Regions from separate parts of the Kitasatospora sp. NPDC092039 genome, predicted to be linked through region 2. Evidence: predicted binding sites of a transcription regulator. Region 2 holds the regulator's gene; each other region holds the start of a gene.
What was found. The regulator HrcA, encoded in region 2, represses chaperone genes, less so after heat shock. The targets are predictions, from matches to a motif close to TTNGCACTCNGNNNNNCNGAGTGCNAA.

Region 1: a site for HrcA is predicted at 1,426-1,452, ahead of ACIQI7_RS25585 (FmdB family zinc ribbon protein). Genes of this name have one in related genera too.
Region 3: a site for HrcA is predicted at 1,379-1,405, ahead of groL (chaperonin GroEL). Genes of this name have one in related genera too.

The regions. Positions count from the first base shown of each region.
Region 1 covers NZ_JBIVSD010000014.1:29,672-32,942, forward strand. The annotation lists gene mscL (large conductance mechanosensitive channel protein MscL) at 1-341, opposite strand, end outside; gene ACIQI7_RS25580 (hypothetical protein) at 372-662, opposite strand; gene ACIQI7_RS25585 (FmdB family zinc ribbon protein) at 1,094-1,414, opposite strand; gene ACIQI7_RS25590 (MFS transporter) at 1,540-2,886, opposite strand; gene ACIQI7_RS25595 (potassium/proton antiporter) at 3,216-3,271, opposite strand, start outside.
Region 2 covers NZ_JBIVSD010000004.1:452,352-455,622, reverse strand. The annotation lists gene ACIQI7_RS11690 (hypothetical protein) at 1-45, opposite strand, end outside; gene htpX (zinc metalloprotease HtpX) at 69-989, opposite strand; gene hrcA (heat-inducible transcriptional repressor HrcA) at 1,279-2,313, shown strand; gene dnaJ (molecular chaperone DnaJ) at 2,390-3,271, shown strand, end outside.
Region 3 covers NZ_JBIVSD010000030.1:68,217-71,487, reverse strand. The annotation lists gene thrC (threonine synthase) at 1-192, shown strand, start outside; gene ACIQI7_RS36510 (MoaD/ThiS family protein) at 219-497, shown strand; gene ACIQI7_RS36505 (cold-shock protein) at 1,035-1,238, shown strand; gene groL (chaperonin GroEL) at 1,562-3,184, shown strand.

The DNA of each region.
Region 1 (3,271 bases), on a different contig from region 2:
TCGACGTCGGACTTGCGGCGGGCCGCCAGTTTGTTCATGGGCAGGATCAGAACGAAGTAGACGACCGCCGCGGTGATCAGGAACTGGAGCGCGGCGCTGAGCACCGATCCCCAGAGGATGAGGATTCCGGACGTGACCTCACCGGTCGGGCTCACCTCGCAGGGCCCCTTGAGGCAGGAACTGTAGGACGCGAGGTCCTTCGTCCCGAACACGCCGACGATCGGATTGATCACGCCTTTGACGAAGGCGTTGACGATGTTGGTGAACGCCGCGCCGATGACCACGGCCACGGCGAGTTCGACGACATTTCCACGCAGCAGGAATTCCTTGAAGCCCTTCATGTCGCCTCGAACGACGAAGTCGTCCTCCGGTCACGGGTGATCTTCCGCGGCCCCGGATTGACAACCCGTCCGGCCCAGCGCGCCGCCCTGGGGCGGCGGCAGCCCGGCCCGTGCGGGCCCCAGTGCCAGGGCCGACGCCACCGCGAGCAGCACCAGGACAGGCACTCCGGCCCGCCGCCGCACGGCGCTGCGCCAGCGGTGCCAGCCGCCGCACCCGCGCCGGATCGGCGGGAAGCTCGGCAGCTCCTGCCGGGGCGGCACGGCCGGCGCGGGCAGCGGCAGTGGCACGGGCAGGGGGAAGGAGAAGCTCGCGGTCGTCATCGACACACCTCCGGACTGTCGGCGGACCGGCCCCTCGCGGACCGGTTGCCCACACGATGAGCGTTTCCGGCGACGTCGGAAAGCCCTTTCCCCAGGCCTGTGGACAACCCGGCCCAGTGGACAACTCCGCTCACTCGTGCGGGTGAATTCGACCCGTCCGACAAGACAAGAGGCAGCAAGACGTGGCAGGGACGGCACCGCGCCCGCGACCACAGGACACGCCCGCATCGACAGCGCGCGCCCGGGACGACAGTGCGCACCCACGTCGACAGTGCGCACCCGCGTCGACAGCGGGCGCCCGGGACGACGGCGCGCACCCGCCGGACGCCCCGGGACGGAAACGCGGAAAGGCCCGCCGCCCCCGCGTGGAAGCGGGGCCGACGGGCCTTTCCGAGGTCTGCGGTCCGTCCGGGCCGGTGCCCGGCGCCGGGTCAGCCGGCGGCCGGAGCCGGGCTGGACGAGGCCGGGGTCGAGGCCGAGGAGCCGGAGCCCGACGACGTCGAGGAGGACGTGGACGCGGCGGACGAGGTCGAGGTGCTCGACGACGATCCGGAGCTCACCGAGCTGCTGGAGGAGGAGCGGCTGTCGGTCCGGTAGAAGCCGGAGCCCTTGAACACGACGCCCACGGCCGAGAAGACCTTGCGGAGCCGTCCCTGGCAGTCGGGGCACGTGGTCAGCGCCTCGTCGGTGAACTTCTGCACCGCCTCCAGGCCGTTGCCGCACTCGGTGCACTGGTACTGGTACGTGGGCACTTGTCTTCCTCCTGGCACTCTCGCCTGATGAGTGCTAACGATGGTCAATGATGCGGCATTCCGCTGGAACAGTCCAGCGACCCCGGTGTGAGATCGGCCCGGGACGCCCGCCGGTCACCGTCCGCTCAGCCCTCGGCGACGCCCGCCAGCTGCATCGGGCGCCCGCTCTCCGCGGTCCGCGCACCGGCGCCCGCCCCGTCCTTCGGCGCCACCAGCAGGTGCCGCAGCGAGAACAGCGCGACCAGCCCCAGTCCGGCGCCGGCCACCGGGACCAGGAACCCGGTCGAGGGCCCGTGCCCGTCGATCAGCTGGCCCGCCGCCATCGAGCCGACGGCCAGGCCCAGCCCGATGGCGCCGGTCAGCCAGGTGAAGGCCTCCGTCTTGGCGCCGTCCGCGACCAACGTCTCGACCAGCGTGTAGCCGCTGATCAGGGTCGGCGCGATGGCCAGCCCGCAGACCAGCCCGGCGACGGTCAGCGCGACCAGGTTGGGCATCGCCCACAGCACCGAGCAGCCCAGCACCAGCAGCGCGTAGCTGATCAGCATCCGCTGCTGCACCGGCCGCCGCCAGGCGATCACGCCGTACAGCACGCCGGCCAGCATCGAGCCGCCGGCGAAGATCCCGTACACGGTGCCGCCGGCGTCGTGCTGTCCGACCGAGTCGGCGAAGGCGTTCACCGAGACCTGCATGCCGCCGAAGACCGCGCCGACCCCGAGGAAGGTCCCGGCCAGCAGTCGGACGCCGGGGGAGGCGAGCGCCGAGGCCCGCTTGGTGCCGGGCTGCGGCACGATCCGGGCGGGGGCGGTGCCCCGCTGGGCGGCGAAGGCCAGACCGCCGACGAGGGTCAGCGCGGCCTCGGCGACCAGGGCGGTGGCCGGGTTGGCGAGGGCGGCGATGCCGGACGCCAGGATCGGGCCGATCACGAAGGTGAACTCGTCCGTCACGGACTCGAAGGCGAAGGCGGTGCTCACCCGGGCCGCGGAGCTCTCGGAGGCGCCGTCCGCGGTGAACCTGGCCACCCAGCGGGCCCGGACCATCGCGCCGACCTGCGGCACGCTCGCCCCGGCCGGGACGGCGGCCAGGAACAGGCTCCAGGCGGGCGCGTGGCCGAGCGCGAGCGCGATCAGCGCGCCGACCGAGGCCGCGTGCACCAGGACGGTCGGGACGAGCACCGCGGCCTGGCCGTAGCGGTCGGCGAGCCGCCCGGTCTGCGGCCCGATCAGGGCCTGGGCGACGGCGGCGACCGCGGTGACGGTACCGGCGGTGCCGTACGAGCCGTGGGTCTGGGTGACGAGCAGCAGGATGCCCATGCTGAGCATCGCGTACGGCAGTCGCGCGACGAGGGCGGGGGACAGGAACGTCCAGGCCCCGGGCGTGCGCAGCAGCTCGCCGTACCCGACGCGGGCGGGGGCCGGAGCTGCGGGGGTGGCCGCGTGGTCCGCGGCGGTGTCGACCGTTCGGCGCGCCGTCACGGTCGGTCCTTCCTGCTGCCTGGTAGCGCGGCAGGGCATGGTGGAGCCCCGACGGCGCCGAGAGTCGTCCTCTCGCGCGTCGACCGGGGTAGATACCGGGTCGGTCCGGCGTGCTGGCCGGGGGCCGGACCGCGGCCGCCGAGCGGTCGCGCCAACTCTGCGTCAGGCAGATGCTGGGGGTGGTCTAGCGGTGGTCATACGACGTGGTCGAACCAGCATACAGTTACGCGCGTAGACGACGCCAGCCCGCCCGGCTCACCAGCCGACCCGGCCAGCCTCCCGGCCCGCCAGGCCCCGAGCGGGCGGGCCGCCCCGGGGAGACCCCGCCGTCACCGCCCGTTCAGCCACCCCGCGAGCTTGCCGCCCTTGTCCACGGCCCGCAGCC
Region 2 (3,271 bases):
CTTGACGGGCTTGGTGCGGCCGAACAGGGCGTCCAGGATTCCCACGGCGGTCCTCTCGGGTTCGGGGGTCAGCGGCCGAGCTGCTCGGAGATCCTCGCCAGCTGCGCCAGCCGCTGCTCCAGGCTCGGGTGGGTGGACAGCAGCTGAGAGGCGGTCTCCCGGGCGCTCAGCGCGGGGGCGAAGTAGAAGGCGTTGTACGGCTGCGCCTGGCGCAGGTCCCTGCTGGGGATGGCCGCGATCTGCCCGGTCACCTTGGTGAGCGCGGAGGCCAGCGCGCTGGGCCGGCCGGTGAGCTGGGCGGCGGCCCGGTCCGCGGCCAGCTCGCGGTAGCGGGACAGCAGCCGGGTGAGCAGGAAGCTGACCGCGTAGACGACCATCGACACCAGCGGGACGACCAGCGCCAGGACGGCCGCGTTCTGGTCGTTGTTGTTGCGCCCGCCGCCCATGAACCCGCCGTACACGGCGATCCGGGTCATCGCCCCGGCGAGGACGCCCAGGAAGCCGGCGATCGTCATCACCGCCACGTCCCGGTGGGCGACGTGCGACAGCTCGTGCGCGAGGACGCCCTCCAGCTCCTCCGGCTCCAGCCGGCGCAGCAGCCCGGTGGTCACGCAGACCACCGCGTTCCGCGGGTTGCGGCCGGTGGCGAAGGCGTTCGGCATGTCGTTGTCGGCGACCGCCACCCGGGGCTTGGGCATGTCGGCCAGGGCGCAGAGCCGGTCGACGGTGCCGTGCAGCCGGGGGAACTCCTCGGGGGACACCCGGTGGGCGCCCATCGCCCGCTCGGTGATCCGGTCGCTGAACCAGAACTGGGCCACGAACAGCCCGCCGGAGATCAGCACGATCAGTGGCCAGGCGCCGCGCATCAGCGCGATCAGCAGGCCCGTGAAACCGACGTACAGCAGCCCGATCACGAACATCGTGGCGACCATGCGGCCGGTCAGGCCGCGGTCGGGCGCGAAACGGGTGTGCTGGCCCGAGCTCGACATCGCTTGCTCCTCCGTTCGCCGTCGCCTTCGATGCTGCCACCCGGACGGCCTCCCGGCACCACCCCGGCGCCGGAACGACCGAACCGCGGGGGCCCCGCGGGCCGTGGGCGGAACTGCGGGGAGGATCACCCCGGTCGGGCCGTTCCTGCCGTAGGACCCGGGCCTTACACTGGCAGGTACGGTTTTGGCACTCGCGTGTTCAGAGTGCCAAGGCCGAGGGCCTCCCGGAGCGGCCCGCAGCAACGAGGGACACAGTCGGACAACGTGCGAAGACGGAGGTGCGTGCCCCATGGCCGGTGAGGTCCGCCAGCTGGACGAACGCAAGCTCGCCGTGCTCCGCGCGATCGTGCAGGACTACGTGGGCACCGAGGAGCCGGTCGGCTCCAAGGCCCTGGTGGAACGGCACAACCTCGGGGTCTCGCCGGCGACCGTCCGCAACGACATGGCGGCGCTGGAGGAGGAGGGTTACATCCACCAGCCGCACACCAGCGCCGGCCGGATCCCGACCGACAAGGGGTACCGCCTCTTCGTCGACAAGCTCGCCGAGGTCAAGCCGATGAGCGCCCCCGAGCGCCGGGCCATCCGGCACTTCCTGGACGGCGCGGTCGACCTGGACGACGTGGTCGCCCGCACGGTGCGGCTGCTCGCCCAGCTGACCCGGCAGGTCGCGGTGGTGCAGTACCCCTCGTTGACGCGCTCCACCGTCCGGCACATCGAGCTGGTGGCGCTCGCCCCGGCGAAGGTGATGCTGGTCCTGATCACCAACACCGGCCGGGTCGAGCAGCGGATGGTCGACTGCCCGGGCCCGGTCGGCGAGACGGTGCTGGCGGACCTCCGGGCCCGGATCAACGCGAGAGCCGCCGGCCGGCGCCTCCCGGAGGTCCCCGGGCTGCTGGAGGAGCTGCCCGCGCAGTTCGAGCAGGCCGACCGGCCGACCGTCAGCACGGTCCTGGCGACCCTGTTCGAGACGCTCGCCGAGCAGAACGAGGAGCGGATCATGCTGGCCGGCACGGCCAACCTGACCCGCTTCGGGCACGACTTCCCGCTCTCCATCCAGCCGGTGCTGGAGGCCCTGGAGGAGCAGGTCGTCCTGCTCCGCCTCCTGGGTGAGACCGCGGACGCCGCGATGACGGTCCGGATCGGGCGGGAGAACGCCTACGAGGGGCTGACTTCCACGTCGATCGTCTCGGTCGGCTACGGTTCGGGCGACGAGAGCGTGGCGAAACTGGGTGTGATCGGTCCGACCCGGATGGACTATCCGGGCACAATGGGGGCGGTGCGAGCGGTGGCGCGGTACGTGGGCCAGATCCTGGCCGAGTCCTAGCAAGCGGCCGTCGTCGGAAATCCGGCGGCGGCGACCAGTCGCAGCACTACTACAGGCGGAACAAGCGGAGCATTTGGTGGCCACGGACTACTACGCGGTACTCGGCGTCCGACGGGATGCGGGGCAGGACGAGATCAAGAAGGCGTTCCGGCGCCTGGCACGCGAACTGCACCCGGACGTCAACCCGGACCCGAAGACGCAGGAGCGGTTCAAGGAGATCAACGCCGCCTACGAGGTGCTCTCCGATCCGCAGAAGCGCCAGGTCTACGACCTCGGCGGGGACCCGCTGTCCCCGGGCGGCGGCGGAGCGGGCGGCTTCGGGGCAGGTGCGGCCGGCTTCGGCTTCTCCGACATCATGGACGCCTTCTTCGGCGCCGCGGCCGGCCAGCGCGGCCCGCGCTCGCGCACCCGCCGCGGCCAGGACGCCATGATCCGGCTGGAAATCACCCTGGAGGAGGCCGCCTTCGGCACCACCAAGGAGCTCCAGGTCGACACCGCGGTCACCTGCACCACCTGCAGTGGCGAGGGCGCGGCCCCCGGCACCTCGGCGCAGACCTGTGACATGTGCCGCGGCAAGGGCGAGGTCTCCCAGGTCACCCGGTCCTTCCTGGGCCAGGTCATGACCTCCCGCCCCTGCCCGCAGTGCCAGGGCTTCGGCACCGTCGTGCCGACCCCGTGCCCGGAGTGCGCCGGCGACGGCCGGGTCCGGGCCCGCCGCACCCTGACCGTCAAGATCCCGGCCGGTGTCGACAACGGCACCCGGATCCAGCTGGCCGGCGAGGGCGAGGTCGGCCCCGGCGGCGGCCCGGCCGGCGACCTGTACGTGGAGATCGCCGAGACCACCCACAACATCTTCCAGCGGCGCGGGGACGACCTGCACTGCACCGTCACCATCCCGATGACGGCGGCCGCGCTCGGCACCCAGGTGCCGCTGCAGACCCTGGACGGCCTGGAGGAG
Region 3 (3,271 bases), on a different contig from region 2:
GCGGGCGGGGTGACCGTCGGCGTGCTGAAGAAGCTGGTCGAGACCGGGCAGCTGGACCCGGCCAAGGAGACCGTCGCGATCAACACCGGCGACGGCCTGAAGACCCTGGACGCCGTCTCCGACGCCGGGATGACCGCCGTCATCCGCCCGACGCTGGACTCGTTCCGCGCCGCCGGCCTCGCGTCCGTCTGAACCACCCGCCCCCCGCAAGGAGAGTCATGAGCGCCAACGTCCGCATCCCCACCATCCTGCGCACCTACACCGGCGGCGCCGCCGAGGTGACCGCCGAGGGCGCCACCCTGGCCGAGGTCATCGCCGACCTGGAGAAGAACCACGCCGGCATCTCGGCCCGCATCCTGGACGACACCGGCAAGCTGCGCCGCTTCGTGAACGTCTACGTGAACGACGACGACGTGCGCTTCGCCGAGGGCCTGGCGACCGAGATCAGGGACGGCGCCGGAATCTCGATCATCCCGGCGGTGGCCGGCGGCTGCTGAGCCGTTCGCGAGAACCCGCGGTCGCCCGCGCGTACGGAATTCCGCTCTCCGTATGCCCGGGCGACCGCTCGCATTCTTGCGGGAATATTTCCGGGTCGAGTCGGAGTAGAGTGTCGCTCGGCTGGGAACAAGGTTTCCCTTTCGGCCTCCGCAGTGCTCGGCCCGGGGGCGCCCGGCCGCCGGACCGGCCCGTGAAACATGTCAGGCGGATGTCAGAATTCCCGCGGACCTTTGAGTAATTCGTCCGCTATGTCCGGCGTGGAATGCCGAGATTATTCCGATTCGGCCCGTACTGTCCCCCGGCGCCTTGCCGGAATTACCGGCGGCTGACCCTGTTGCAGAGGGCGTCGGTCCGGATACATTCAGCGGCGGTCGACGCAATCACCCGCTCACCGGGCGCCGCCTGGCGTCCCGCGCGGAGGGCTGCGGCGTGCACGGCTGCGCCCAGGGGGGGTTCCCCGGGCCGGCCTTCAACCAACCCGGGCCCGCGACCTGCGGGCGCGTGAAGGGCCCAGCACAGCACTAGGGGAGTTCGGAATGGCTCAGGGCACCGTCAAGTGGTTCAACGCGGAGAAGGGCTACGGCTTCATCGCGGTCGACGGTGGTGCGGACGTCTTCGTCCACTACAGCGCGATCCAGATGGACGGCTACCGCACCCTCGAGGAGGGCCAGCGGGTCGAGTTCGAGATCTCCCAGGGACAGAAGGGCCCGCAGGCGGACATGGTCCGCGCCGCGGGCTGACGCCTTCCGACCCCAGGAGCTCGGCGCGGCCCTACGGCTGGTGACCACTCGCTTCTCGACGGGCCCGTACGACGCGTGTCGTACGGGCCCGTCGGCGTTCCCGGCGGGCCCCGGCGGCGGCTCGCGGATCGTCGATTGGGCTTGCACTCGACCACCCGGAGTGCTAATCATTGGCGTTAGCACTCACAGCGTGAGAGTGACAGCGGACCGGGTCGGTGAGGCCCCCGGGAGCGGTAGGGGAAAAGACCCCCGCACACCAGGGCCGTCCGTCGCGGGCACCCCTTGGTCCGAGCAGTCGACCGTGTCCCGGAGGACCACTTCTGATGGCCAAGATCATCGCCTTTGATGAGGAAGCTCGCCGCGGCCTTGAGCGTGGCATGAACCAGCTCGCCGACGCAGTGAAGGTCACGCTCGGCCCCAAGGGCCGCAACGTCGTGCTGGAGAAGAAGTGGGGCGCCCCCACGATCACCAACGACGGTGTCTCCATCGCCAAGGAGATCGAGCTCGAGGACCCGTACGAGAAGATCGGTGCGGAGCTCGTCAAGGAGGTCGCCAAGAAGACGGACGACGTCGCGGGTGACGGCACCACCACCGCCACCGTGCTCGCCCAGGCCCTGGTTCGCGAGGGTCTGCGCAACGTCGCCGCCGGCGCCAACCCGATGGCCCTGAAGCGCGGCATCGAGAAGGCCGTCGCGGCCGTCTCCGACCAGCTGCTGGCCCAGGCCAAGGACGTGGAGACCAAGGAGCAGATCGCCTCCACCGCCTCCATCTCCGCCGCCGACACCCAGATCGGCGAGCTGATCGCCGAGGCCATGGACAAGGTCGGCAAGGAAGGCGTCATCACCGTCGAGGAGAGCAACACCTTCGGTCTGGAGCTCGAGCTCACCGAGGGCATGCGCTTCGACAAGGGCTACATCTCCGCCTACTTCGCCACCGACCTGGAGCGCATGGAGGCGACGTTCGAGGACCCGTACATCCTCATCGCCAACTCCAAGATCGGCTCGGTCAAGGACCTGCTCCCGCTGCTGGAGAAGGTCATGCAGAGCGGCAAGCCGCTGGTCATCATCGCCGAGGACGTCGAGGGCGAGGCCCTGTCGACCCTGGTCGTGAACAAGATCCGTGGCACCTTCAAGTCCGTCGCCGTCAAGGCCCCGGGCTTCGGTGACCGCCGCAAGGCCATGCTCGGCGACATCGCCATCCTCACCGGTGGCACCGTGATCTCCGAGGAGGTCGGCCTCAAGCTGGAGAACGCCGGCATCGACCTGCTGGGCACCGCCCGCAAGGTGGTCATCACCAAGGACGAGACCACCATCGTCGACGGTGGCGGCGACAGCGAGCAGGTCGCGGGCCGCGTGAACCAGATCCGCGCCGAGATCGAGAACAGCGACTCGGACTACGACCGCGAGAAGCTCCAGGAGCGCCTCGCCAAGCTGGCCGGCGGCGTGGCCGTCATCAAGGCCGGCGCGGCCACCGAGGTGGAGCTCAAGGAGCGCAAGCACCGCATCGAGGACGCCGTCCGCAACGCGAAGGCCGCCGTCGAGGAGGGCATCGTCGCCGGTGGTGGCGTCGCGCTGCTGCAGGCCGGTGTCGCCTTCGACAAGCTGGAGCTGGAGGGCGACGAGGCCACCGGTGCCAACATCGTCAAGGTCGCGCTGGAGGCCCCGATCAAGCAGATCGCGACCAACGCCGGCCTGGAGGGTGGCGTCGTGGTGGAGAAGGTGCGCAACCTCCCCGCCGGTCACGGCCTGAACGCCGCCACCAACGAGTACGTCGACCTGGTCGCCGAGGGCATCATCGACCCGGCCAAGGTCACCCGCTCCGCGCTGCAGAACGCCGCCTCCATCGCGGCGCTGTTCCTCACCACCGAGGCCGTCATCGCCGACAAGCCGGAGAAGGCCGCCGCGGCCGCCGGCGGCGGCATGCCGGGCGGTGACATGGACTTCTGATCCTGATCGTTCCGATCGGATCGGCTGGTTCCCCGTCCGTGTGGGCGGCTCCCTTCGGGGGGCCGCCCACACGGCGTTTCGGCGTTC